2 regions of the Paenibacillus sp. UMB4589-SE434 genome follow, and region 2 is predicted to be linked to the other one. Evidence: predicted binding sites of a transcription regulator. Region 2 holds the regulator's gene; the other holds the start of a gene.

Region 1 (12,480 bases), 470 kb from region 2:
CGATCATGCACTTGCTCCATGGCCCGATTCGGAGTTGTCGTTACGACGGTAAAAGTGCTGATCTTCTCTCCCTGTTCATTCCTCCAGGTGTCGTATAGACCCGCCATACTGAACAAGCCTCCATTTGCGGGTACGATACGCAGCGGTTGTTTCTTGCCATCGGGAGCAAGCTTCCATTCATAGAAGCTGTCTGCTGGAATCAGGCAGCGCTTGCGCTGGAATGGTTGACGAAACGCAGGCTTCTCTAGCAGCGTCTCAGCACGAGCATTAATGGTGCGCCATCCCATCTTGTCATCCTTAGCCCAAGAAGGTATTAATCCCCACCGCAGAGGCCCTGCTTTAAGTTTCTCCCCATCATGAATAAGGGCGGGTGCGGTTTGCCCGGGCGCTATATTATAGCGCGGTTGATGGCAGGGAATGGACGGGCCTTCCTCCAACTCGTAATAAATGAGAAGTTCTTCCCACGTTATGGTTAGTGTATAACGTCCGCACATCTATTTAACACATCCTTTGCTTTACAGCTTGTGCAACGGGGGATGCAGCGTTAGGTGAATATGTCTGCATTGTAGCATATCGTGAATTGATTCGACTAATGAAACGGGGGAATCGCCGCAGATACCTAGTTTTTGAACACTCCGTGATAAGTCAAGCAAACAATGACGATAAAGATCGATATGCTGTATGCCAATAGACCCTAGTTATCTTTCAAATGCTGAAATCTATTAGATGTTTGACAGAATCTTGTCATATTTCATAGCTTTGCCGCATATCATAGAGTATCAGTGCAAAGAGCACTGTACTTATAGAACTGAAAAAGCATAGGTTGTCTCGATGATTTTTCAGTTATCCCAGCACTAAGTAAGCTCAATTTTAAGGGGATTTCTCAAACTATTAAGCTGCGATACGTCAAAAGAGTAAGGGTAGGACGATTAAGATAGGAAGCTCATAAAAGATTAGGAGGTTGAGCTTTATGTTTATCCATCCGATCAACAAGGCTTCATCCGAATTTATTGGTATTTCATTAAAAGCAAAACAGAATGATCTGACTGCACAACGGTATCAACAGCGGTCTAACGAGCGGAATAAACATCTGTCAGAACTGCAACGCAAAAATCCCTTTGAAGTGGATAGTCCTGAAAGGGCTGCGCAACGCCAAGAGTTTATTGATCCAAGAGACGGCATGGCGCTGGAACGTATTTTAGGAAAAAGCGACTTATTTCCAATCAGTTTTTTTGAAAAGGGGCTGCAAGTCAGTAAGGCCATCTGCAGAGTTGAGATCCGTGATCGAACCGGAAGAGTCGAAGGTTTTGGGACAGGCTTTCTGGTGACCCCTAATCTGCTGCTAACGAATAATCATGTCCTTCCTAATTCGGATACTGCGTTATCCAGCATTGGCCAGTTCAACTATGAAATCGACCTGAACGGGAAAGAACGAGTGATTCATAACTTTCGACTGATGCCGGACCAGTTTTACATGACGAATGAGGAATTGGATTTTACATTGGTAGCAGTCGAGGAGCAAGCTTCTGATGGAACAAAATTAGCTGAATTCGGTTATTTGTCTTTGGTTAAACAAACAGGTAAGGTACTGATTGGAGAATACGTATCGATTATTCAGCACCCATCCGGCGCACCCAAAGCAGTGGTCGTAAGGGAGAACAAAATAACAGATATGTTGGATAATTTTATTCACTATTCTGCTGATACATTGCCAGGTTCATCAGGTTCTGCCGTGTTTAATGATGAATGGATGGTAGTTGCTCTCCATCATTCGGGTGTCCCTGATCCGCAGAACCCAGCGGAATTTATTGCGAATGAAGGTGTTCGAATAAGCAGTATCCTCAAGTATATTGAAGATAAGAAGCCAAGTCTAACAGCTCAGCAACAGCAGTATGTTGATCGTTTAATTTTATCTGCTGAAGGAGTTGGCCCAGAAGGAGAAAGTCTTACGGTAGGAGAGGAGTTAAGCTTAGTTTGGTATGAGGGTTTAACTGGCCATGACAGCAAGTTTCTAGGTGACTCCCATGAAGTTCTGCATCCTTCGTTTCGTATTGATCTTGAACCAGACCTGGTCAGGTTGAAACAAGGTGGCACTATTCTCCATTACACGCATTTCTCCATTGCCATGAGCAAGTCCCGGAGATTAGCTTATTACACTGTGGTCAATATTGATGGCAGCCAATTAACCGACTATGAAAGGGTAGATTGGCGCTATGACCCTCGTATCGACCGGATGTATCAATGTGGCAATGAATTGTACAAGGACAACCCTCTAGATCGAGGACATTTAGTAAGAAGAAGGGATCCAGTCTGGGGGGGGACTGGAGCACAAGCCAACATTGATTCCTTTCATTTTACAAACTGCTCACCGCAGCATGAGAAATTTAATCAGCATATTTGGCTGGGGCTAGAGGATTATATTTTAAATCATATGAGTAACATGAAGCGCAAAGCAACTGTATTTACAGGGCCAATATTCCGCAAGGATGATATCTGGTATCGAAATGTCCAAATTCCTTCTGAATATTGGAAAATTGCTGTTATGATCGATCATAACGACCGGCTATCGGTCACGGCATACCTCACATCCCAGTGGAGTTTAATTAAATATCTAGGAAAGGCGAAGGAAGAACAACCTGTGCTAGGCGCCTACAAAACATTTCAGGTTAAAGTCTCCTTGCTTGAGACTTTGACGGGGCTGGATTTTGGAAACCTGCGTATATACGACCGGTTAGATCTTAAGGAGTCCACATTTGGACAAGTTCCGATTGAACGCTTTGATGATATACAGCTGATCTGATGGCTTTCTTCTGGCTCAATTCGGGCTGAAAATAGAAGTGTGCTGCACTGACAGTCAGAGAGGTCAACCAGAACACTGGCTGGCCTCTCATCACTGTGACCGATAGATTCAGTCAAAATACTCTTTATAAGTTACTTAACTTGGAGATAAGACTGTCCGTATATCGAGCTAATCGCTTACTTATTGCCATCCTCATGTACTCTTTTGTTATAATAAAGCTATCCTCATAGTTACGGTAGGTATAGTGTAAGTGCATTGTACTGTCGTGCTTCTCTTCATTTATAATTCGAATTTCTTTCTCCAGCATTTGTTGTTTCACTTTGGACAAGTCTTTGTAGATAGTCGTTGCAAGGATCTGGGCTGTTTTGGCATAAAGCGCTTTTAACGTTTCAGATGAGACCTCAACTTCGTGAATTTTCTTGGTTACCAGTGTGTACATGACCGGAAGCAGAATATAATCACGCATTAATTCAATATCTTCCCTCTTCGGTTGGTTTGCTGTATCACTCGGTGTGTCACGTTGTCTGTTCAACAAAGCTTCCCGATGCTGCGGCAGCATCATCCGGCTGGACTCCCACAGGCCATTCTTCTCCAGCTTTTTACTCATTTATAATGCCCCCCGATCTTTATGGATCTTTCTAGCGCTTGACCTGCACGGGTAAGGGAAGAAGCTCTTACAATTGCTGCACTGCCGTATCGTTCTTTAATGGTATCGGTCACTTTATCCAATGCTCGAGTTTTCTCCTGATCCTCGAAGAGTGTCAGTTGATAGTGCTGGTCATCCACCAACGTGCTTAACATAACGCCCGCACGGCGTACAGGCATATGGTCCCAATATTGATAAAAGATTTTTTTTACCGTCTCAAATACTTTATTCGTATTGTTCGTCGGGTCTGGCATTTTCATTTGACGTGAAAATCCTGTAGGAGCTTCATACGGACTGCACATGCAGCTCACGGTTACAACCCAGCCCATATATCCTTTCAGCCGACAATCTCGGCATACCTCCTCCGTCAATTCAAGCAGAATCGTATCGATCTCTGCGGAAACTGCATAATCTCGGGGCAAGGTCATCATGTGGCCAATGGACTTTGGCGGCGTATGAAAGGTACTCGGTGTAACTGGGCTATCATCTAGTCCATTTGCCGTCCGCCACATCACTTCGGCGTGAATATCCGACTGCTTGCCAAAGCGAGCCCGAAATTTATCTTTAAGCTGCGGCAGCGGAGTTGTTGCAATATCCCCGATTGTCACCATTCCTAGTTTGGCAAAGTGCTTGCTCATCCGCGACCCAACACCAAACATTTTATGGACGGGTTCTTTCCAAAGGGTGGTTGTAATATCGGATGGGGGTAAGGTAAAAATACCGGTTTTATTTTTCTTTGCCCAGATGTCTGTCGCAATTTTAGCCAATATTTTATTGGTACTGATTCCGATACGAATCCTTACTCCTGTCTGCATCATTACTCGTTGTTGGATCGTCTTGGCAATGGTGATCGGGTCACCAAAGATCGATAGGCTTGCCGAGACATCTAGAAATTGTTCATCAATACTGAATACTTCAACTAAATCTGTAAAATCCTCATATATTTGAGTAATCATCAAAGAAACATCGATATAGTGCTGCATACGAGGACGCATAATAATAAGATCAGGACATTTTATGAGGGCTTCCCCTAACCGTTCGGCTGTCGTCACACCAAAACTTTTGGCAATCGGGCACGCGGCTAGAATAATACCTGACCTTCGTGTAGGGTCGCCAGCTACTGCTACTGGTTTATTTTTATATTCTGGATGTTCCGCTTTCTCTACGCTCGCATAAAAACTTTCGCAGTCTGCTAAAAAAATAACCCTTTCACTTTTTTGACTCACATTAAGCCCTCCAATTATTAAGACCGTGGTACTAACCTAAATTATGAACATTGTAAAGCCAGAGCGGCATGTAATACTTAATTTATCCACGAAGGGAACATATATTCTTATTTTATTATATACCGAACATACATTCGTTATGCAAGTGAATTTTCTGGAATTACTTATACAAATAGCGTTGTTTTTACTAAGATTATAAGGGAATTTATGTAAATATTGGTATATTGCTGTTTGACGTATAGGTGCCCTTAAAGTATAATTTGAGCATCTAATGGAAAAGGCGGTGTCTATTTGGTGGTATGCCTGATAGATGCCTTATTACGCATAAAAGTGGGTATAGTCTAGTGCTATAGCTGCTTTTTCTTTGTAAAGCATTTTAAAAATGTTATATTTTTCATTAAAACACTTTTTCTAAAATAGGTGGTTAACTATGAGTATAGTAATAAGACAAGAAAGCATCGAAGATATTGACGAGGTATTTTATGTAGTGAGGAAGGCTTTTGAAAAGGCTGACTATTCAGATCATGATGAACATCATTTAGTAAACAGACTAAGAAAAAGCGACATGTTTATTCCAGCATTGTCGCTTGTAGCTGTAGATGAAGACAGAATCGTTGGTTATATTCTGTTTACAGAAATAAAAGTTGGGGATCATATTCTGGTTGCTCTTGCGCCTGTTGCTGTACTACCAGAACTGCAAAAGAAGAGCATAGGGAAGCTGCTGATTATGGAAGGACATCAACTCGCCTCCCGGCTCGGATATAAAGGTTCTATTGTTATGGGTCATGAACAGTATTATCCTAAGTTTGGTTATCAAAAAGCTAGCCAATATCAGATTAAAGCTCCATTTGAAGTACCTGACGAATGTTTTATGGCCATTGAGCTTACAGAGGGTGGTCTTTCAGGAGTACACGGTGTTGTGGAATATGCTAAAGAATTTTTTCAGCAGTAGCAGCCAGTAAATGGTCTCTTGTTTCGTTTATTCAGGGCGTTCGATACAACCCGTAATAAAAAAAAGTAGTCGATTCGATGAGATCGACTACTTTTCACAGGAGCTCTGTAATATGAACTGTCCTGGCTTAACCTTGTCCTGATGCCATTACGGTGCGATCGTATCCGGTTGTGTCGAAGAATGAATATGCAAGTAACGCTTCATTAGGCCAGTGACCTCGGTGCGCAGCAGGCCGCGCAGCATATAGAAAGAATGCTCGTATCCTCTACACATGTAATGTACGCGTATACCATGAGTTTGTCGCTCTTCATCGTATACTTTGATTCCTCTTTGTCTGAATTGCTTACGAATGCGGTAGAGTTCTGCGGTCGCCTCGTCCTGAGCTTGGCGCAGACTTTCTATGTAAATATAAGCCATCTTCAGCGAGGAAGCAGCTAGTCTGGCTATATCACGCTCCAGAACATCGAGGACAAGTGTCTGCAGCACATAATGCTTTACGAGTAGTGCATCATCGGTGTGGTGGGGCAGCGTCCCTTGAGGGGACATTGGACGGGAGCTCATCTGACTCCTCCTTCGTATCGTTATCATTAACCATTATACGAACTTGTGTTCTTATTATATTCAATATAACGAACAAATATTCGATTATCAAGCGGAAGTGAGTGCCAAAGGGCAGGAATGAGAAGGACATTGTCGAAATGTATCAATGGCTATAACAAAGGAGTGTGGGCAGCAGATGATTAAATTAACGAAGGAACAACGGGAAGTGCTAGTAAGTGAAGTTCAGCATTATTATGAGGTTGAACGATCGGAAACGATTGGAGAGCTTGCATCGGCAGACATATTGGAATTTATGCTGAAGACGATAGGTCCATACGTTTATAATCAAGCATTGGAAGATGCCCGTAAGATGTTAAATGATCGTTTTGCGGCTGTTGAGGATGAATTGTATGCGATGCACAAGCGTCCACTGAGATAATACCAGACAATCCCTATTCAAGCAGTCAAGTAAAAGGACCAAGTAGGCTGCAAGGAGTATCGATGCAGGTTCGTTCGAGCATTGAGGCGAGGAAGGGTATGATTTTACTGTACGTGCAAACAGGAATATTTTATATCCTGTTCAATGACATCCGATTACGATAATGTAGGATAGGGGGCATGTGTGATGCCGGATAGCAAGCAATGGCTGCTCTGGGCACGACAGCTTCAGGCCATTAGTCAGAACGGCTTGGCCTATTCAAAGGACCCGTTTGATGTGGAACGATTTGAACAGATTAGACATATAAGCGCAGCTATAGCTGCTTCGCATACGGATACAGATGCGGAGCAGCTTGTTCAATTGTGGTCAGGGGAGCAAGGCTATGCGACACCCAAAGTAGATGTAAGAGCCGTTATTTTGCATGAAGACAAGCTGCTGCTTGTGCGGGAGAACAGTGATAATCGTTGGGCGCTTCCAGGAGGCTGGGCGGACAGGGGATTGTCTGCCGCAGAGAACGTTGTGAAGGAAGTGTACGAGGAGGCAGGGTTCCAGGTGGAAGCCGTCAGACTACTCGCTGTGTTGGATAAGCACAAGCATGAGCACCCACTTGGCTGGAATGATGTGTACAAGTTATTTTTCCAGTGCACAATTACAGGAGGAAGTGCTGCACAAGGCATGGAGACGAGTGAGGTGGCATTTTTCCGCATAGGAGAATGGCCTGAACTCTCGGAATCACGCAACACTGCGCAGCAGTTAGATCGTGTGTGTCGTTTGGCGGTTAGCACGGACTTAGGGGTGTGGTTTGATTGATGAACCGTACGGATGAAGTCGGTAGATGGAGCTTCAATGAGGCAGAGCAGCGTATACTGGCCTGGATTGCTGAGGATGAGATCAGAATGTCAGAATTGCAGGCTGTTCGGGAGATGAACTTGCCAGATTGGTGTATCGGAGCGGGCTACGTACGCAATTTGGTATGGGACAAATTGCATCGTTATGCAGAGCCCACACCTTTGAATGATGTCGATGTTGTCTATTATGATTCGATATGTACACAGGAATCGATTGAGAAACAATATGAGCAAGCGTTTCAAGCAAAGCTGCCGCATCGAAAGTGGTCGTTTAAGAATCAAGCGCGCATGCATATGCTGAGACGAGACGAGCCATTTATTTCTACGGCAGACGCTATGATGCATTGGCCGGAGTTGATGACGGCTGTAGGTGTACGAATGGAGGCTGATGGGGCGCTGACCTTCATATGTCCGTGGGGGGAGCAGGCCCTTCAAGACTTAATGGAGATGAACATTCGCCAAAGCCCCAAATTTACGGATCGTGCGTATTATGAGGCGCGGGTACGCAATAAGGGGTGGCTGGTCACATGGCCTCATGCGCGCATGAAGTAGCAGCTATAATCAGGGATGAGCGGGGGATTATAGCAGAACGGAGGATACGAGTGATAAACCATGTACAATTTGAGCGGATTGCAGAGGAAGGAAGCAAGGCTACCTATGAATTTCGTGCGGAAGGAGCAGGACCTGATGAGGTCGTGCAGGGCATGTTTGATATCGATCTGGAGCGGTACCGGAACATGGAAGCCGAGGGGCATGACGAGGCAATGAATCAGGCCATTTATTGGTTGACACCAATTCAGAGCGATAAGCAATATTGGCTCGGGATGCGGGTCTTTTTCCGTATCTACAAGCATTACTTGGAGCAGGGCGTTTACATAGAACATCAGGAAGCTTAGACACTGTGTGGCTGATCCACAGACGTGGACAAGGCTGATCAAGCGCTGGTATGTATTTTGGAGCATGTACATGGCGAGAGAGACGCAGGCAGCAGGGCGGTGTATGAGTATGGTCAGATGGAGGGGCATATAATGAAAATGACGTTGCACAAAGGGGAAGTGCTGTTCCATCAAGGGGATCCTGGCACTTATTTATACCGTATCATTAGTGGATTGTATAAAGTAACACGTCTGCATGAGAATGGGAATATTGTGTTGTTTAATATTTTATATCCGGGAGAGGTCGTGCCGCACCATTCGCTGATTTCTCCTAAAGATTTTCATGGCACAGCGACAGCCTTGACACATGGGGAAGTGGAGCGCATCTCCGCGAAGGATTGGTATGCGGAATTGGCAATAAGCACAGACAAAGCATTAGATGCCGCCAAGCTGCTGCAAGAGAAGCTGCGGTTTATGCAGCAGCGTATCGATCATCTGACAATTGGATCGCCGGCGGAACGACTGGAGCTGCTGAAGAGGTGGATGAACAGTTATGCCAAAGAAGAACGGGTGACGGATCTGCTCACGCAAGAAGAGATCGGCCAATTTATTGGTGTTCGTCGCGAGACAGTAAATCGGCTTATTCGGCAAGGGGTATAGTGATAACGATGAGCGTGTAAGAAGCGGATGTTGTATCCTGTTCCATATGATGTCGGTGTGCTGCAAGGAGTGCTGTCGAGCATCAGGCATTAAGGAAGCGTCAAATGGTGTGACTAATAAAGAAAGCCAAGAGACCGTTCCTGTAGGACGGTCTCTTGTGTATTTAATATGCAATATAAGGATATTATTTAAACAGGGTATGTTTTACTTTCCATTTTTCCAGTGCTATAAATAACCAAAAACTGTATATACCAAACGTGATAATACACAATAGCCACCACTTAATCCAATTGCCGAACAGACCGACTGCGGTTCCTGTAAACGCCAAACGTCGCCCCTCAATGACCGTATGCTCTACTTTCCAACGATACAGCATTGTAAAGCTCCATGGCAGACAAATGCCAAGCGTACACACCGTCACCATAATGCCTAGAATCGTTAACCCGATGTACTGCAGCAATCCTCCATCAAAATAAGAGTCTCCACTCACCTGATCCTGCGCATATGGACGCGCATTCATCGTCATACTCATCTTGTTTTCCCCTTTTCTATGTAATCTACAAGTATACTTCCATTTCCATGTTGCTTTTTCCTGCCTTGTTTTTAAATATGAACTTTTTTTCACATATTTAAAGCCGAAGCCTTGATGATAGCGCAATAAAGGCTCTGGACTAAATTCCAGAGCCTTTCATCTAATATATATTTTTAGTTGGTCGGGAGTATGGTTGATCGTCGTTATGATGAAGGGATAAATTCTATTGCTGATACTTAAAGATTCTAGGTTTTTTTGAACACGTCACACAATACTTAAATCTACGTATTAGCACTACCTTTTTTTTCGTTATCAATTTGCTGTTTGAAAATAGAACGAAAAGAGTAAAGGTATAATATCCACAAGACTAGAGCAACAACATCTATCACGTATGATTTTCCAAAAGAAATTGAAAGCAATAAACCACGGATACTCATGGCAATGCCTAGAAGTCCACATAAATATACGAATAGACGCCTGTATTTCATAGCTGCTTAACCTCCTGAATAATTGGACTAAAGAAAAAATCTGCATTTTACTCGTGCAGATTTTTCTTGTTTACCTACAAAATTGAGTATGCATTTTTCATGGCATCGTTAAGGTCTTTCCAAGCGCTGTAACCTTGATAGGCAAGTGCTATCGCAGTTCCTCCAGCAATTATTGCTGCAATGGCATTTACGAATGGGATTGCTCCAGTTGTACCTGCGATAGCTAGTGCATACGCTATTCCGCTATTGTTATATATAGAAACCGAGTTAGCAGCTTGTGTTGCATAAAGCTTAAAGTCTGAAATTGTAGGGTTATTCGTACTGTTTTTCACTAAATACTTTTCTTTGTACGCGTTGTGTACATCTTGCAGATTGTAAGATACTCCAGAGCCAGTGTACAAGTAACATTGAGTTTGTGAGTCGCAATTATAATTGGTGTATTTCCAGTGGCCGCCAGAGTCGAGGGAAGAAAAGTCATCATTTACTTCTAGGGGAGTAACTAATTCGTTGTCGATATAATTGTTTCCGAGTTTGTCATGGGAAAATGTTGTAGTGCGTGTAGTAGTATTTAGCTTATCCTTTAAGTCAAAATCATCATTCAGTTCAAAAGAAATAACTTCTGTTACAGTAACGTGTATAGTTCCATTAGAATCATGAACAGGGGCTCCTAAAGTAACCTCTTTCTTTTGCTTTCCTACCACGTTCCCGTCGAGGTCAGTATAGTCGTAGTAGAAAACATTGCTAGTTGCAGTTGTATTCTGCGCTGAAACAGGTGTTGCGGTCAATAACAAACAGACGACTAGGAACAAAGACAAAGAATGAGAAAAAAATTTCTTCAAAAGAGCACTCCTCTCAAAGTGTAATATATTTCCTTAAATAGAATAGCATTCAATCAGATAGATATCTATGGTTCTTTAGAATGAAAGTAATTCCATCTTCAAGTAGAATTTATGAGAGATTTTGGCGATTTTCAAGAAGGCCTGAAAAATTGTGAGGACAACAGGAAAAAAGTCCATGTTATATTGGATACATCGAATTAAGCGATGTTGAAACGCACAGTGGTTTAACACAGCACATTGACTTGTGGCGGGAACTGTTTTCTAAAATGCCGCTATGATTAACAAGTAGATTTGAGTGCAAAGGAGTTAGGTTCTCTGAGTAAGTAACCAGCCGCCGATTGATCTCGACGGCTGACTAAATTTTGCAAAGCGTTTTGATTCCTGTCTCAAAAATGTGATCGGCTCCTGCTATACAACAGACGGCTAATCATTATTGCTCCCAATACTTTCCTGTCGTCAGACGCTCGGCGAGTCGCTTGCTCGATTGACGGCGAATCTTGCGCAGCTCAGAGCGTTCCGCTGCCGATTCGTGCAGCAGGCATTCTTCTTCTGTCTCGGGAACGACAGGGGCTACCGGACAAGGCTTTCCATCCTCATCTCGGGAGACAAAGGTCAGGAACGAAGTGGCTGCGATGACACGTTCGCCTGTATATAAATTTTCAGCGACAATCTTAACGAATACTTCGATACTTGTTCTTCCCGTATGGGTGACAAACGACTCCAGGCATACGGAGTCCGTTTGATGGATCGGCCGCAGGAAATCAACGGAATCCGTGGAAGCTGTCACAACGTTGCAGCGGCTGTGCCGCATAGCGCTGATAGAGGCTACTTCATCGATCAAACTCATTAATTTGCCGCCGAACAATGTCTTATGATTGTTCACATCATTTGGAAATACACGGCCAGTCCGAAATACTCTGGATTCTTTGCACTTTTTCGGTTCAAGCTGGAAGTTAATTGATTCTGGTTGTTGAGACATGATGAGACGCCCTTTCATGAAAAATGACAATGGTCTAATTATAGCGGATTATAGCCAGATGTCGATATCAAATAGCATTGATGCTAATTACACCATTTATTCCTTACAGGGTCTAGCTTGCATGGAACCATTAACGACAAGAAGCCGTCAATCCACACCTGTTGGTGGAATTGACGGCTGTGCACAGCTTGAACAATCAAGCATACTTCGTATGCATAAGCGCCTGATAGATTGCCTTCATTATACAGACCACGCTTAGCAGGAAGTCTGGCCGTGGCTTAGGACAGCTTTCTTACTGCTCCAAGGAGCCGGCAGGACCAAAAAATTCATAATGTACGCGGGAGCGGTCCACTTGCAGTGTGTCCAGCGCCTGATAGATTGCCTTCATAAAAGGGACAGGTCCGCAAAAGTATACATCAGCTTCTGCCAAGATTGCAGCAGGTACAACGGAAACCAGCCAAGCCGCATCTATATAGCCAACATGGTCGCATGTGTCACTGTCGCCGGCCTGCTCGTAGCAAACAAACGAATGGACACGCTCATGTTCCTCAGCGAGCGCAGCGATCTCGCTGCTCAACGCGTGCATTGCGCGGTTCTGCGCCGCATGGATGTAATACACTTCGCGTTCCGGCTCCTCAGACGCGAGTGTATGCAGC
Region 2 (12,480 bases):
AATGAAACACCATTATTTATGCAACTTAAAAAAGATATGGATGTCACTCGCTCTTTGTGTTGCGAAATGCCATGATCACAATCTGGTTTGCTGTGACCTATCTATCACTAATGTTATACTGCGTGATGTAGAAGAAGGCTGCGTAACGCTCATTGACATGGAATCAGGTTTTCGTAATGGAACGGATCGCTACAGTTCAATTTTTACGCCTGGCTATTCTACGCGAGATGTGAACCAGGCACCAAGGTTCGAGGATGATATCTATTCATTAGGAGCCATTATGCTGGCGCTGCTGCTGCCTGTAAATAGTATTTATGAACTTGATCCCTCAAAAAAAGATACATTTTTAGAAGCGTTTGCGATGGATCTGGGTATGCCGACGGGTATGCAGCATTTAATACGGTCTTGTATACATCCTGATCCTTCAACGCGTCCAACCGCTCAGAACATCGTGGAATGCTTGGAGAACTTGCAAATTGAAATCGTTCCGGAGCAACCACTCGTACGAATAACGGAGGAACAATTACTAGACACAATCGATGGCATGGTCAGATACGTCATGCATAACGCAGATTATTATCGGACGGACCGTCTATTTCCAGGAGATCCCATACTATTCCAACTGAATCCGCTTAGTATTGCGCATGGTGCAGCCGGGGTTGCCCATTCGCTACGCATTATTACGGGCGAAGTGCCTAAGCCGGTGTTGTCTTGGATGTTGGCACGTACGATGTCAATCGAACATATTCCGCCAGGGCTATTTACAGGAACCTCTGGAATAGCATGGGTACTGTTAGATGCAGGTTTGCGAGAACCGGCCGAACGTCTGATGCACAACATTCAGGAGCACCCAATGTTATGGCAATCAGCGAATTTATTTACAGGAGCTTCAGGATATGGCATGGCTTGTTTACACTTTTACCATGCAACAAAAGACGATCATTGGTTGCAGCAAGCTATACGGGTAGGTGATTATATTCTTGCTTCCAAGCAGGATGCACAGGAGGGGAGTTATTGGCTGGATGCTGAAGGTGAAGCTTGGTACGGTCTCGCGAATGGATCAAGCGGTGTCGCGTTGTATTTGTTGTACTTGAGCATTGCGACGAATGACTCCAGCTATTTGAAGGCAGGTGAACAAGCGCTTGCATTTGAGCTTGGACATTTAGGGGAAATCGAGGAAGGTCATTTAAGTGTTCCACGCGGCAAGGTGGATGCCCCAGACCATGTGTTATCGCATTATTGGCAGGACGGTTCAGCAGGCGTGGCCAGTGTACTGGTTCGATACTGGGCACATACTGCAAAGTCCCCATACTATCATGTTTTAACAAGGCTTGCGAAAGATACGTGCAAAAAGTACACCAATTTCCCTTGCTTATTCAAAGGGCTGTCTGGCCTAGGCAACTTGCTTATAGATATGTACCAATTTACAAATGATGAGTACTATCTTGAAGCAGCGCATCGAGCTGCAAGTGGTGTGATGCTGTACCGATTGGAGCGACCTAACGGCATTACGTTCCCAGGTGAACAACTAATGAAAGTATCAACAGATTATGCAACCGGCTCAGCAGGCGTGGCATTATTTTTGCATCGTCTGGCACACAGTGAGCAGAAATTGAGCAATTTTAACTTTACACTTGATTATCTCTTGGAGCCTGACAGCAAAACTCATCTATGTAAGGATTCCAGCGTTATGGTGTAATGCATCATATAGAGTACCAAGGAAGAGTGATGATCGTATGAAGCCTTCATTTAATCTATCTACTTATTCGCAGTTGTTCAGGAATCGTACGTTGATGATGCTGTGGAGCGGCGGGATTATTTCCTTAGTTGGAGATATATTTTTTAACATTGCGATTGTTTGGGCTGTCTATTCGCATAGTCAATCCATGCTTCAATCTTCACTTGTACAAGTCGTCTGGCATGTCAATCGTCTGTTGATGGGATTTGTAGCAGGTACTGTAGCTGATCGTTACAATCGTAAATTGATTATGGTAACAACAAATATTTTGGCAAGTTCAATTATTGGATTACTGGCTGTTGTTGTCTGGAAGTGGGATAATCCTCCCGTCATTGTAACACTTTGTTTTGTATTTCTCCTCAATGGTATCACGACATTTATGACGCCTGCACAAAGTTCAGTTATACCTGATGTGGTAGGACCTCAATTGCTCGCAGACGCTACTGGCACTTATTCCATCTTATCTCGTGTATTTTATATCGTAGGTAGTAGTGTTGCAGGTATTTTCATTTCCTTTTACGGAGTACTATCAGCGATTATAGTTAATGCATGCTCTTTTCTGGCGGCGGCACTATTTATTCTCCCCCTCCAATTGCCGGTAAACACAAAGTCGGATAAAGATCCAGTTAAAAAGTCTTCCTTCTTGCGCGAGATGAGGAATGGTTGGCAGGAAGTAACCAAAATCCCTGTATTAAAAACGATTATTATGTTAGGCATGCTCATTAATGTAGCTTCATTTATGGGGCCTCTGCTGCCAGGATTGGTTGATCAACAGCTTCATGCTGGAGCAGCGGCATTGGGCAGCATTGAGGCAGCTGCCGTTGTTGGAGCAATTCTGGCCGGGTTATTCGCTGGCTCTCTGGAACGAAAAATTGGTGCTGGACGTGTCATGATCATAGGTTTATGTATTGTTGGCTTGTCTGTACTAGGTATTGCGATGTCTTCCTGGCTTCCGCTTACATTGTTACTGTTTACCATTCGTATGCTTGGCATGACGATGACTAATATTGCGATGGGAACAGCGATCCAATTAGTGATCTCCCAAGAATATCGAGGTAGAGCTTGGGGAATCTCATCCAGTCTTGCGGTGATTGCTATCCCTATAAGCAGTTTAATAGGGGGATATGCAGCAGATTTCTTTGGCGCAGCACCACTCTATATTGTAGGGGGGATTTGGTTTTTGTGCTGTGCTTCCTTTATAGGAGTTAAAAAGGAAATAAGGACGCTTCGCCTGCACACCATTTATGAGTCGCACACAAAGAAGGATCTGGTTGCGCAAACGGGTATCACGTCATCACGGTGATTTCCTAAAGCGCTTAGTTTCTTCCTCCTGATAAGTACATTCAGTGTTCCAATAGGGTGATCTCAGAAAAGAGTCGTAGCAATCGTTTGCGGCTCTTTTGCTTGTCTTGTCAGCACTCCAACGTCATCAAATGTAAAGCAGTGTGATTTTTGTACCATCAGTACATGCCAGCAAGGTGTTGAGTTGCTGCATAATGTAAATGAACTAGAAATTAGTGTTGTGGTGATTGCTGCACCACCGTATAAGATGATGTTAAATGCGCATGCTACAACAAGTCGAATTGAATTTTAGTCAGATAGGAGTGCGCATTTATGAATATGAGGGTTGTTGTATGGAGTGTCATAGCCAGCAGCGTGCTTGTGATTGGAATGACAGGTTGTGGTTCAAATAATAATATGGAAGCAAAAACGTCACATCCACAGACACAGACAGCAATTCATCCCAAATCAAACAAATCATCCAATATCAGCGCTAAACAGTTGGAACGACGGTACTATACTTATAACGTTAATCATACACAAACGGCTAATCCGATAGATCGAAATTATGTCACCACTAACAATGGCTCCAAACATTCTTTTAAAAAGATGGTTATGAACGATAAGATTGCTAAACGATTAGAAGGCATACATGAGATTCAGTCCGCAAAAGTACTGGTAACGGATCGAAATGCTTACGTTGGCGTTGCCTTGAAATTAAGGGCATCCATAACTAATAAACAAGGCAGTCGTAACAGCCGCATGAAGACGGATTATATGGATACTGAACGTATGGGTTCTTATCATGCACGAACGTCCAATACCGGGATGCAATCCCAAATATTAAGTAATCAATTGATCTCCCAGATTAAAAAAGAAGTAAAACAAATGGAACCGAACTGTCAAGAAGTGTTCGTTTCTACTGATTCAAGCTTGATCGAACGTTTAAATCAGTACACGCAGTACGTCAAACAAGGTCACCAATTAAGCGGCCTGAATGTAGAATTTCAAAATTTAGCGAATTATGTATTCCCGCTGGATAGGCTTGATGATAAACGTACCCGCATGCTGCCTAGAAATCAGTAGCTTGAACTGTTAGACTGTGCTCTGTGCCATAAATAACGAGAAGCTCGTCCTCCAGTTGTATGAGGTGAGCTTTTTTGATGTGCAGCACGTAAAAAAAGACACTTCGTATTAAGCAAGAAGCTTAAAAAGGAAGTGTCTGCTAACTTGAACCTGAATGCATGATAGGCAAGTGCTTATTATTAATGAAAGTCGCGGAACAAGCCAACAACTTTGCCAAGAATAGTGACATGCGTCAAACGAATGGGCTCCATGGCCGAGTTCTCTGGTTGAAGACGGATATGATCTTTCTCTTTATAAAATGTCTTCACCGTAGCTTCGTTCTCTTCTGTCATAGCAACCACAATATCGCCATTATTCGCAGTCTGCTGCTGACGAACGATAACGAAGTCTCCATTATGTATGCCGGCTTCAATCATACTTTCCCCATGAACCGACAACATAAAGACGTTATCATCGTCGCCTGCCATATGGAACGGCAATGGGAAATAATCTTCAATATTCTCTGTTGCTGTGATTGGCTCGCCAGCGGTTACTTTACCAACGATCGGCACACGTACAACAGTGTGACTGAACTCGCTGCCGCGCTCAGATTGATCATGGCTTAACAGTTCTATCGCTCTAGGCTTGGTTGGGTCACGCCGAATAAAGCCCTTCTTCTCTAGACGATCTAAATGCCCGTGAACAGTGGAACTGGAAGCTAAGCCTACTGCTTCACCAATCTCTCGGACAGAAGGGGGATAGCCTTTCAATCGAACTTCAGTACGTATAAATTCAAGAATCGCTTGTTGACGGCTTGAAATTTTCGACAATAGAATCAACTCCAATGAGTACACTTTTGCAAAGATTATATCACAGAACCTCCGTTCGTACAAACATAAGTTCTAAGGGATAGCGATAACTAAAAAAAGGGAACGAATGTTCTAAGAAAAGTGTTGACTCAAACGTGTGTTCGTGCTAAATTTTTGCTTAAATAAGAGAACGCACGTTTGGAGGGGAATTACCATGATGTATACTACATATCGTTCAATTTACACTCAATCAACTAGACCTACATATAACGGAAAGTCAGCTCGCAAGTTGCGTATCAAGAGATTTACTTTGGCGATAACCGTAATTATTGGACTGTTTATTGCATTTGGTACCATTGTTCAAGCTATTTCCTCTAATGATAATGATAGTGAGAGGGGGATACCTGCCAAGACTTCTATCCGTGTTATCATCCAACCGGGAGATACACTGTGGGCCATTGCAAAGGAACATCTGTCCGCTGACATGGACATCCGAGATTACGTTTATATCATTATGAAGAACAACGACTTGAATGGCGGGCTAATACAAGCAGGTGATGTGATCGAGGTTCCTCTTTTTTCTTCACCATAGAGAAGCTAGAGCTTACGTTCATACTCGAGCTGTTATTGTTATAGGCTGTCATACCATCAAGCTTGACAACGATCTTCCACCATGTCAAAGTAAAGGTTAACGCCAGTACAACATGGAGGTAGAATATGAACATCGATATGATGATAGCGCGTATTAATGAGCTGGCACGCAAGCATAAGACGGTTGGTCTGACTCAAGAGGAAGTAGCAGAACGTGCCCAGTTGCGTGAACAGTATTTAGCCTTATTCAGGAAGCAAGTACGTAATAATTTGGACACTATTCGGTGGGCGGAAGACGAAGAGCAACAAGGTCCGTCTTCAGGTACGGTTCACTAAATTAAATAGATCATGTGAGATGCGAACACTACTATAGTGGTTCGCTTCTTGCACATTTTCGAGCAAGATTGGCAGTGGCATGAACGTGATAAGAGTTAGGCGATCATCTGTTTATAATGAACAAGTGCTGTACTATTCCAGCAAACGGTCGCAATCTATCATGCTATGTGAATTTTTTTTCGATCTTTGCTTGATGTATATAGCCGTTTACACCTATATCTAGGAGGTAGTTATTGTAATGTCACGCAGTTGGGAACGTAAAGTACGCAAGAATAGTTCAGTATTGAACAAGAAGCTGCAGAAGGACGGCAAACCGGTTATTCAAGCTGGGCAAGAGCAATATGACGAGTATAGGGGGAGAAACTTTATTCTGCCATCTGTTCTCATTATTTTAGCACTGATGTATGCTGTCATCGGAAGTATGTTTTGGAGCAAGGAACAATCTACATTGATGTATTGGGTGACTGTAATTGCGTATATCGGACTTGGCTTGGTGTTGTTTGCAAAGCGGCCGTTCCTGAAGGTTGGTCGAGACAACATTATGACTACTAAATGGAATCGAGTACGTGTATTGTACGCTAAGGATATCAAGAAGATTACGATTCAACCTGGATATGTTGTTGTTCAGCAATCAAAGCGCGGTACTAATTGGGTATTCTCTCGCGTGATGAATCGTTACGATACAGAGCTAATGGGTGCGCGTTTAACTAAGTTTGCAAATCAACATCAGATTGAGCTTGAGCAACTGTCGAAGTAAGTGGAAGCGGGGGGAAAGGGATGACGATCAGAGCAGTATTATTTGATCTGGACGATACGTTATTATGGGATGACCGCAGTGTAGAGGAAGCATTTTCAGAAACATGCAAGTATGCTCAAACGGTGTCGGGAGTTAATCCCGACGCCCTGCAACAAGAAGTACGTGAAGCAGCTCGCACGTTATATGCATCATATGATACGTTTGAGTTTACGAAGCTGATTGGCATTAACCCATTTGAAGCTTTGTGGGCTCATTTCACAGGCGGGGAGCATGAAGAGTTTCGCAGGTTGGAGCATGTTGTTCCACAGTATCGCGTTGAAGCGTGGACGCATGGACTTCGTGCGCTTGGCATAGAAGATGAGGGTCTAGGAAGAGTCTGCGCTGATTTATTTATGAAAGAACGCCGGCAGAGACCTTATGTATATGCAGAAACATTTGAAGTATTGGCACAGCTAAAGGCACAATACCCGTTGTTGCTCCTTACGAACGGAGCTCCATGCCTTCAACAGGAGAAGCTTGATGGCGTGCCGGGTATCCTTGAGTACTTTGACCATATTGTGATATCTGGCAATTTTGCAGAGGGCAAGCCAGCCATTAGTTTGTTTGAACATGCAATGTCTTTACTTGGCATTGAGCCACATGAAGGATTGATGATAGGGGATAAATTGACCACTGACATACAAGGTTCTATTAATGTCGGCATGCATAACGCTTGGGTTAACCGAACTAATCAAGAGCTATCAGGAGTTGTACATCCGGAGTTTGAAATCAACAGTTTACAACAAATATCCGAAATTATCCGCATAATTAACAATCAGCAAGCTGCTGTATAAGGACGATCATTAACGTGAGCTTGATTTGCAGCAATTATGTAACAACTAAACTAAATGGATCATCATTTAAGAGGGAACCTGCACATGTGCAGGTTCTTTTTTGTAGGAGGAGTTAGAAGTAAACCTATTACTTATGTTATGTTGTATGTGATAATTGTCATAATTAGTTCACAGTTAAAGTGATGATATAGCCCTATCGGGCCATAACGAAAAGGTATATCATGGATATAATGTAAACAAACACAGTGTGACAAGTATACATAAGGAGTGAACTTGCGATGTGGAAGAAAACAGCCTTATCAGCCATGCTGGTATTAGCGCTTATAACGGGGTGCTCGAATGACAAAGGGACCAACTCAAGTCATGAAGGGCACAGTATGGAGATGGAGACCCAAGCAACTGGTGGTCAGATGGAGTTGATTGCCGTTGAACTAAAAATTCCCGAAAATATAAAGGTCAATGAGCCAGCTGTATTTACAGCACATGTTACGTTAAAGGAACAACCGATCAATGACGCTGAAAAAGTTGAATTCGAATGGTGGCTGGAAGGTGCAGAGCATCAGAAGAGGGAAGTCAGTGTTAAAGCGGATGGTAACTATGAATTAGAACAAACATTTGATCAGCCAGGTAAGTATACGATCATCTCTCATGTCTCGGCGAATGGAATGCATTCGATGCCAAAGAAATCGTTTGAAGTTAAGAATTAAGGTAGGAAGATGAAATAAGGGGACAGGCTCTAAGCATAAGAGGCTGTTCTTTTTGTATTCAAAATATGTAAATACACGCACGAGTGGCAAGGCGCAGCAGGGTGAAAATATCCCGACAGGAGCAGCCTGTCGGGATCGTAAGCTAAGCTTATTAAGCTTTAATAAATGCAGGGTCTTCGAAAGGATGTGCAATCCAGCCCTCTGTCTCAATGAATAGGCGGACAGCGACAATTTCACGTCTTTCCGATAATGTAAAGAAATGAGGAATGTTTTCTGGTACAGAGATAACGTCGCCTTGCTCAACTAGCACATCCATATAACCAACATCGTCGGAACCTTTAATAACAAAGTATCCTTCGCCAGCTGTAATCGCACGTACCTCGTCTTCCGTATGCGTGTGGACCTGCTCGAATTTCTTCAATAATTCTTCGATATTTGGTGTAGCGTCTGATAGTGAGATCAAGTCCCACGTCAAGTAACCACGACGTTGCGCTAGATCACGAATCTCAACATCAAACGTTTCCAGAATCTGTTGCTTCTCATCATCTGATAAAGCAAATTTATCTCTTAATGCCGGCGCAAGCTTGCCAGCATCCCAATGTTCGTATAGTACGCCCTGTGCCTCCAGAAAGGCTTGAATGTTCTCTTCTCCGGTGATTAATTCGTCCGTGTTGCGAATTCGAATCTGTGCCATGTGAATCCCTCACTTCTCCAATATGATTACTTTATTCGTATTATAGTACAGAGGAAATGATTGGGCAAGAAACATTTTCATTCATGTTAATCCCCATCTTTCCTATTGGTAAGAGTTCTGTTAAACTTAGTTCTAACGTTTTTAGACAGAGCAGACATAGAGGGTGGGCTGAGGAATGAATAAACCGGCATTACAAGCGCGTCTTCAAGACCGCATTCTCATTTTAGATGGTGCCATGGGTACTATGATACAGCAAGCTGATCTCACGCCGGAAGACTTTGGCGGGGAGCATTTGGACGGCTGTAATGAAATGCTTGTATTAACTCGTCCGGATGTCATTTCCAGCATCCATGATCAATATTTTGCGGCAGGTGCCGACATTATTGAAACCAATACGTTCGGTTCTACTAGTGTTGTTCTTGCTGAATATGATCTGCAAGACCGTGCAGTAGAGTTAAACTTGGAAGCAGCTAGACTTGCCGTTGAATCTGCTAATAAGTATACAACGGCAGACCATCCGCGCTATGTAGCAGGGGCTATGGGACCTACAACCAAGACGCTATCGGTAACAGGTGGGGTCACGTTTGACGAATTGGTTGAGAGTTATTACGAGCAGGCACTTGCATTAATAGACGGTGGCGTAGATGCCCTTTTGCTAGAGACATCACAGGACACGCTTAACGTAAAGGCAGGCTCAATCGGTATTCAACGTGCAATGGAAGCAAGGGGGAAAATACTCCCCATTATGATATCCGGCACGATTGAACCGATGGGAACGACACTTGCTGGGCAAAATATTGAATCTTTCTATGTATCGTTAGAACATCTGCAGCCGATTTCAATCGGCTTGAACTGTGCAACAGGTCCGGAATTTATGAGAGATCACCTCAGAACGTTGGCTGGAATCGCCAACGCAGCGGTTAGCTGCTATCCAAATGCAGGTTTGCCCGATGAGAATGGACACTATCATGAATCACCGGAATCATTAGCACGCAAAATAGCTGCATTTGCAGAGCAGGGCTGGTTGAACATTGCTGGCGGGTGTTGTGGTACGACACCTGAACATATCCGTGTACTTGCGGAGACACTTGCTCGATATGAGCCTAGACGTCAGTTTGGCGAGCATCCACCTGCTGTATCTGGAATTGAGACCGTATATATCGAAAATGAAGGCCGACCTTACATGGTTGGTGAACGTACGAATGTACTTGGATCAAGAAAGTTTAAGCGGTTAATTGCTGAGGGTAAAATAGAGGAAGCGGCAGAAGTAGCACGCGCTCAAGTCAAGAACGGTGCACATGTCATTGACGTCTGCTTGCAGGATCCAGACCGAGACGAAGCTGAAGATTTGAAATTATTTTTACAAGAAGTTGTGAAGAAGGTCAAAGTGCCGCTTGTCATTGATACGACAGATTCGAAGGCACTTGAATTGGCATTAAAATATACACAAGGCAAAGCGATCATCAATTCAGTTAATCTCGAAGACGGCTTGGAGAAGTTCGAACAGGTTGTTCCACTCGTCCATCGTTATGGAGGGGCGCTTGTCGTGGGTACGATTGATGAGCGCGGTCAGGCGATTACTAGAGCAGACAAATTAGAAGTTGCCAAGCGTTCCTTTGATATTTTAGTTCATCAATTTGGTATCCAAGCGAAGGATATTATTTTTGATCCGCTCGTATTCCCGGTAGGGACAGGCGATGAGCAATATATCGGTTCAGCCAAAGAGACGATAGAAGGAATACGCCTGATCAAAGAAGCTTTGCCGAACTGTCAGACGATACTTGGTGTCAGCAACATCTCGTTCGGGCTGCCGGAGGCTGGGCGAGAAGTGCTGAACTCTGTGTTCTTATATGAGTGTACAAAGGCAGGGCTTGACTATGCAATCGTGAACACGGAAAAGCTGGAACGTTATGCCTCTATCCCTGAACATGAACGGAAGTTATCTGAAGCCCTGCTTTATGATACTAATGATGAGACACTTGCTACCTTTGTAGCAGCATTCCGGGACCGCAAGGTGGAGAAGAAAGAGAAAACTAGCAATTTACCTTTGGAAGAGCGGCTAGGCGCCTATATTGTAGAAGGAACAAAAGAAGGACTAATTCCAGACCTCACTTTGGCGCTCGACAAATATACATCGCTCGAAATCATCAACGGCCCGTTGATGGCGGGGATGGAGGAAGTCGGTCGATTGTTTAACAACAATGAACTGATCGTGGCTGAAGTTCTCCAGAGTGCTGAAGTGATGAAAGCATCTGTTGCTTTCCTTGAACCTTATATGGAAAAGAACGAATCCGCTGTTAAAGGGAAAATTTTGTTGGCTACTGTAAAAGGTGATGTACACGATATCGGTAAGAACTTGGTAGAGATCATACTTGCCAATAATGGCTACCAGATCGTTAATTTAGGCATAAAAGTTCCTCCCCAGGATCTAATCGAAGCTTATCGCCGCGAGAAACCAGACGCAATCGGGTTGTCGGGCTTGCTTGTGAAATCAGCGCAGCAGATGGTCATTACAGCTCAAGACATGCGCACAGCAGGTATTGATGTGCCTATTATGGTCGGTGGCGCAGCATTAACTCGAAAGTTTACAAAGAATCGGATTAGTCCGGAATATGACGGACTTGTGTTATATGCGAAGGATGCCATGGACGGGTTAGACTTGGCGAATAAGATTATGAACTCAAATGAACGTCGAGTGCTTGTAGAAGAGCTGCGCTCCCATAAGGAACGATTGGCAAGGGAAGGCGAACAACAGCAATCGCTGCCTAAGCTGACAAGAGCGGTGCGTTCCAACATCAAGGAGGCAGATGTATACATCCCACCTGACTTGGATCGCCATGTGCTGAGGGACATACCTACTCCGCAGATCATTCCTTATGTCAATATGCAGATGCTGCTCGGTCACCATCTTGGCTTAAAAGGGAATGTTGATCAGCTATTCGCGGCAAGAGATCCAAAGGCGCTTGATCTAAAGGAAACGATTGATCAATTGTTCCGTGAAGGCTCGCAGAAAGGCTGGCTTCAGGCTAACGCCATGTATCGCTTTTTCCCAGCTCAATCCGAAGGCGATTCCATTCTCATTTATAATCCGAACAATGTGTCAGAGGTGCTGCATACATTTACATTCCCACGTCAACAAGTGGAGCCGTACTTGTGTCTGTCCGACTTCCTTCGCTCCAAGGAAAGCGGCGTAATGGATTACGTAGGCTTTATGGTTGTGACAGCCGGAAGAGGAATTCGTGATCATGCTGAAGTAATGAAGCAGGAAGGGCAGTATTTGCGCTCGCATGCGCTGCAATCGCTGGCCCTTGAGATGGCTGAAGGCTTGGCCGAACGTATCCATCATATGATGCGTGAGACTTGGGGCTATCCAGACCGTGAGGATATGACGATGAAGGAACGGTTTGGTGCACGATATCAAGGGATTCGAGTATCGTTTGGTTATCCTGCGTGTCCGAATTTGGAGGACCAGGAGCCGCTGTTTCGCTTAATGCAGCCAGAGGATATTGGTGTTATACTAACAGAGGGCTGCATGATGGAACCGGAGGCGTCTGTAAGCGCGATGGTGTTTGCACATCCACAAGCACAATACTTTAACGTGGATAAAGCATAGGGAAATGTAGGGATAATAAAGCCTCTGTATCTAGGACTAGATGCAGGGGCTTTTCG

The links. Region 2 encodes LexA, which represses DNA repair genes until DNA is damaged. Its sites were predicted from a motif close to CGAACATATGTTCG; they were not measured.
Region 1: the regulator LexA is predicted to act here: its motif matches at 4,796-4,809, upstream of QP775_RS08140 (DNA polymerase IV).

Annotation. Positions count from the first base shown of each region.
Region 1 is NZ_JASOYK010000001.1:1,959,216-1,971,695, reverse strand. Features, by position in the region: gene QP775_RS08155 (SOS response-associated peptidase) at 1-494, opposite strand, end outside; gene QP775_RS08150 (DNA/RNA non-specific endonuclease) at 971-2,800, shown strand; gene QP775_RS08145 (YhjD family protein) at 2,925-3,407, opposite strand; gene QP775_RS08140 (DNA polymerase IV) at 3,404-4,672, opposite strand; gene QP775_RS08135 (GNAT family N-acetyltransferase) at 5,103-5,624, shown strand; gene QP775_RS08130 (YhjD family protein) at 5,772-6,185, opposite strand; gene QP775_RS08125 (DUF2164 domain-containing protein) at 6,361-6,603, shown strand; gene QP775_RS08120 (NUDIX hydrolase) at 6,790-7,413, shown strand; gene QP775_RS08115 (nucleotidyltransferase family protein) at 7,413-8,003, shown strand; gene QP775_RS08110 (hypothetical protein) at 8,054-8,347, shown strand; gene QP775_RS08105 (Crp/Fnr family transcriptional regulator) at 8,480-8,986, shown strand; gene QP775_RS08100 (DUF898 domain-containing protein) at 9,171-9,506, opposite strand; gene QP775_RS08095 (hypothetical protein) at 10,081-10,845, opposite strand; gene QP775_RS08090 (acyl-CoA thioesterase) at 11,276-11,824, opposite strand; gene QP775_RS08085 (hypothetical protein) at 11,841-12,083, shown strand; gene hmpA (NO-inducible flavohemoprotein) at 12,117-12,480, opposite strand, start outside.
Region 2 is NZ_JASOYK010000001.1:1,493,769-1,506,248, reverse strand. Features, by position in the region: gene lanKC (class III lanthionine synthetase LanKC) at 1-1,699, shown strand, start outside; gene QP775_RS06055 (MFS transporter) at 1,737-3,041, shown strand; gene QP775_RS06050 (YhcN/YlaJ family sporulation lipoprotein) at 3,353-4,105, shown strand; gene lexA (transcriptional repressor LexA) at 4,285-4,914, opposite strand; gene QP775_RS06040 (LysM peptidoglycan-binding domain-containing protein) at 5,108-5,485, shown strand; gene QP775_RS06035 (DUF896 domain-containing protein) at 5,611-5,820, shown strand; gene QP775_RS06030 (methyltransferase) at 6,059-6,577, shown strand; gene QP775_RS06025 (HAD family hydrolase) at 6,598-7,410, shown strand; gene QP775_RS06020 (FixH family protein) at 7,689-8,117, shown strand; gene QP775_RS06015 (1,2-dihydroxy-3-keto-5-methylthiopentene dioxygenase) at 8,269-8,811, opposite strand; gene metH (methionine synthase) at 8,987-12,424, shown strand.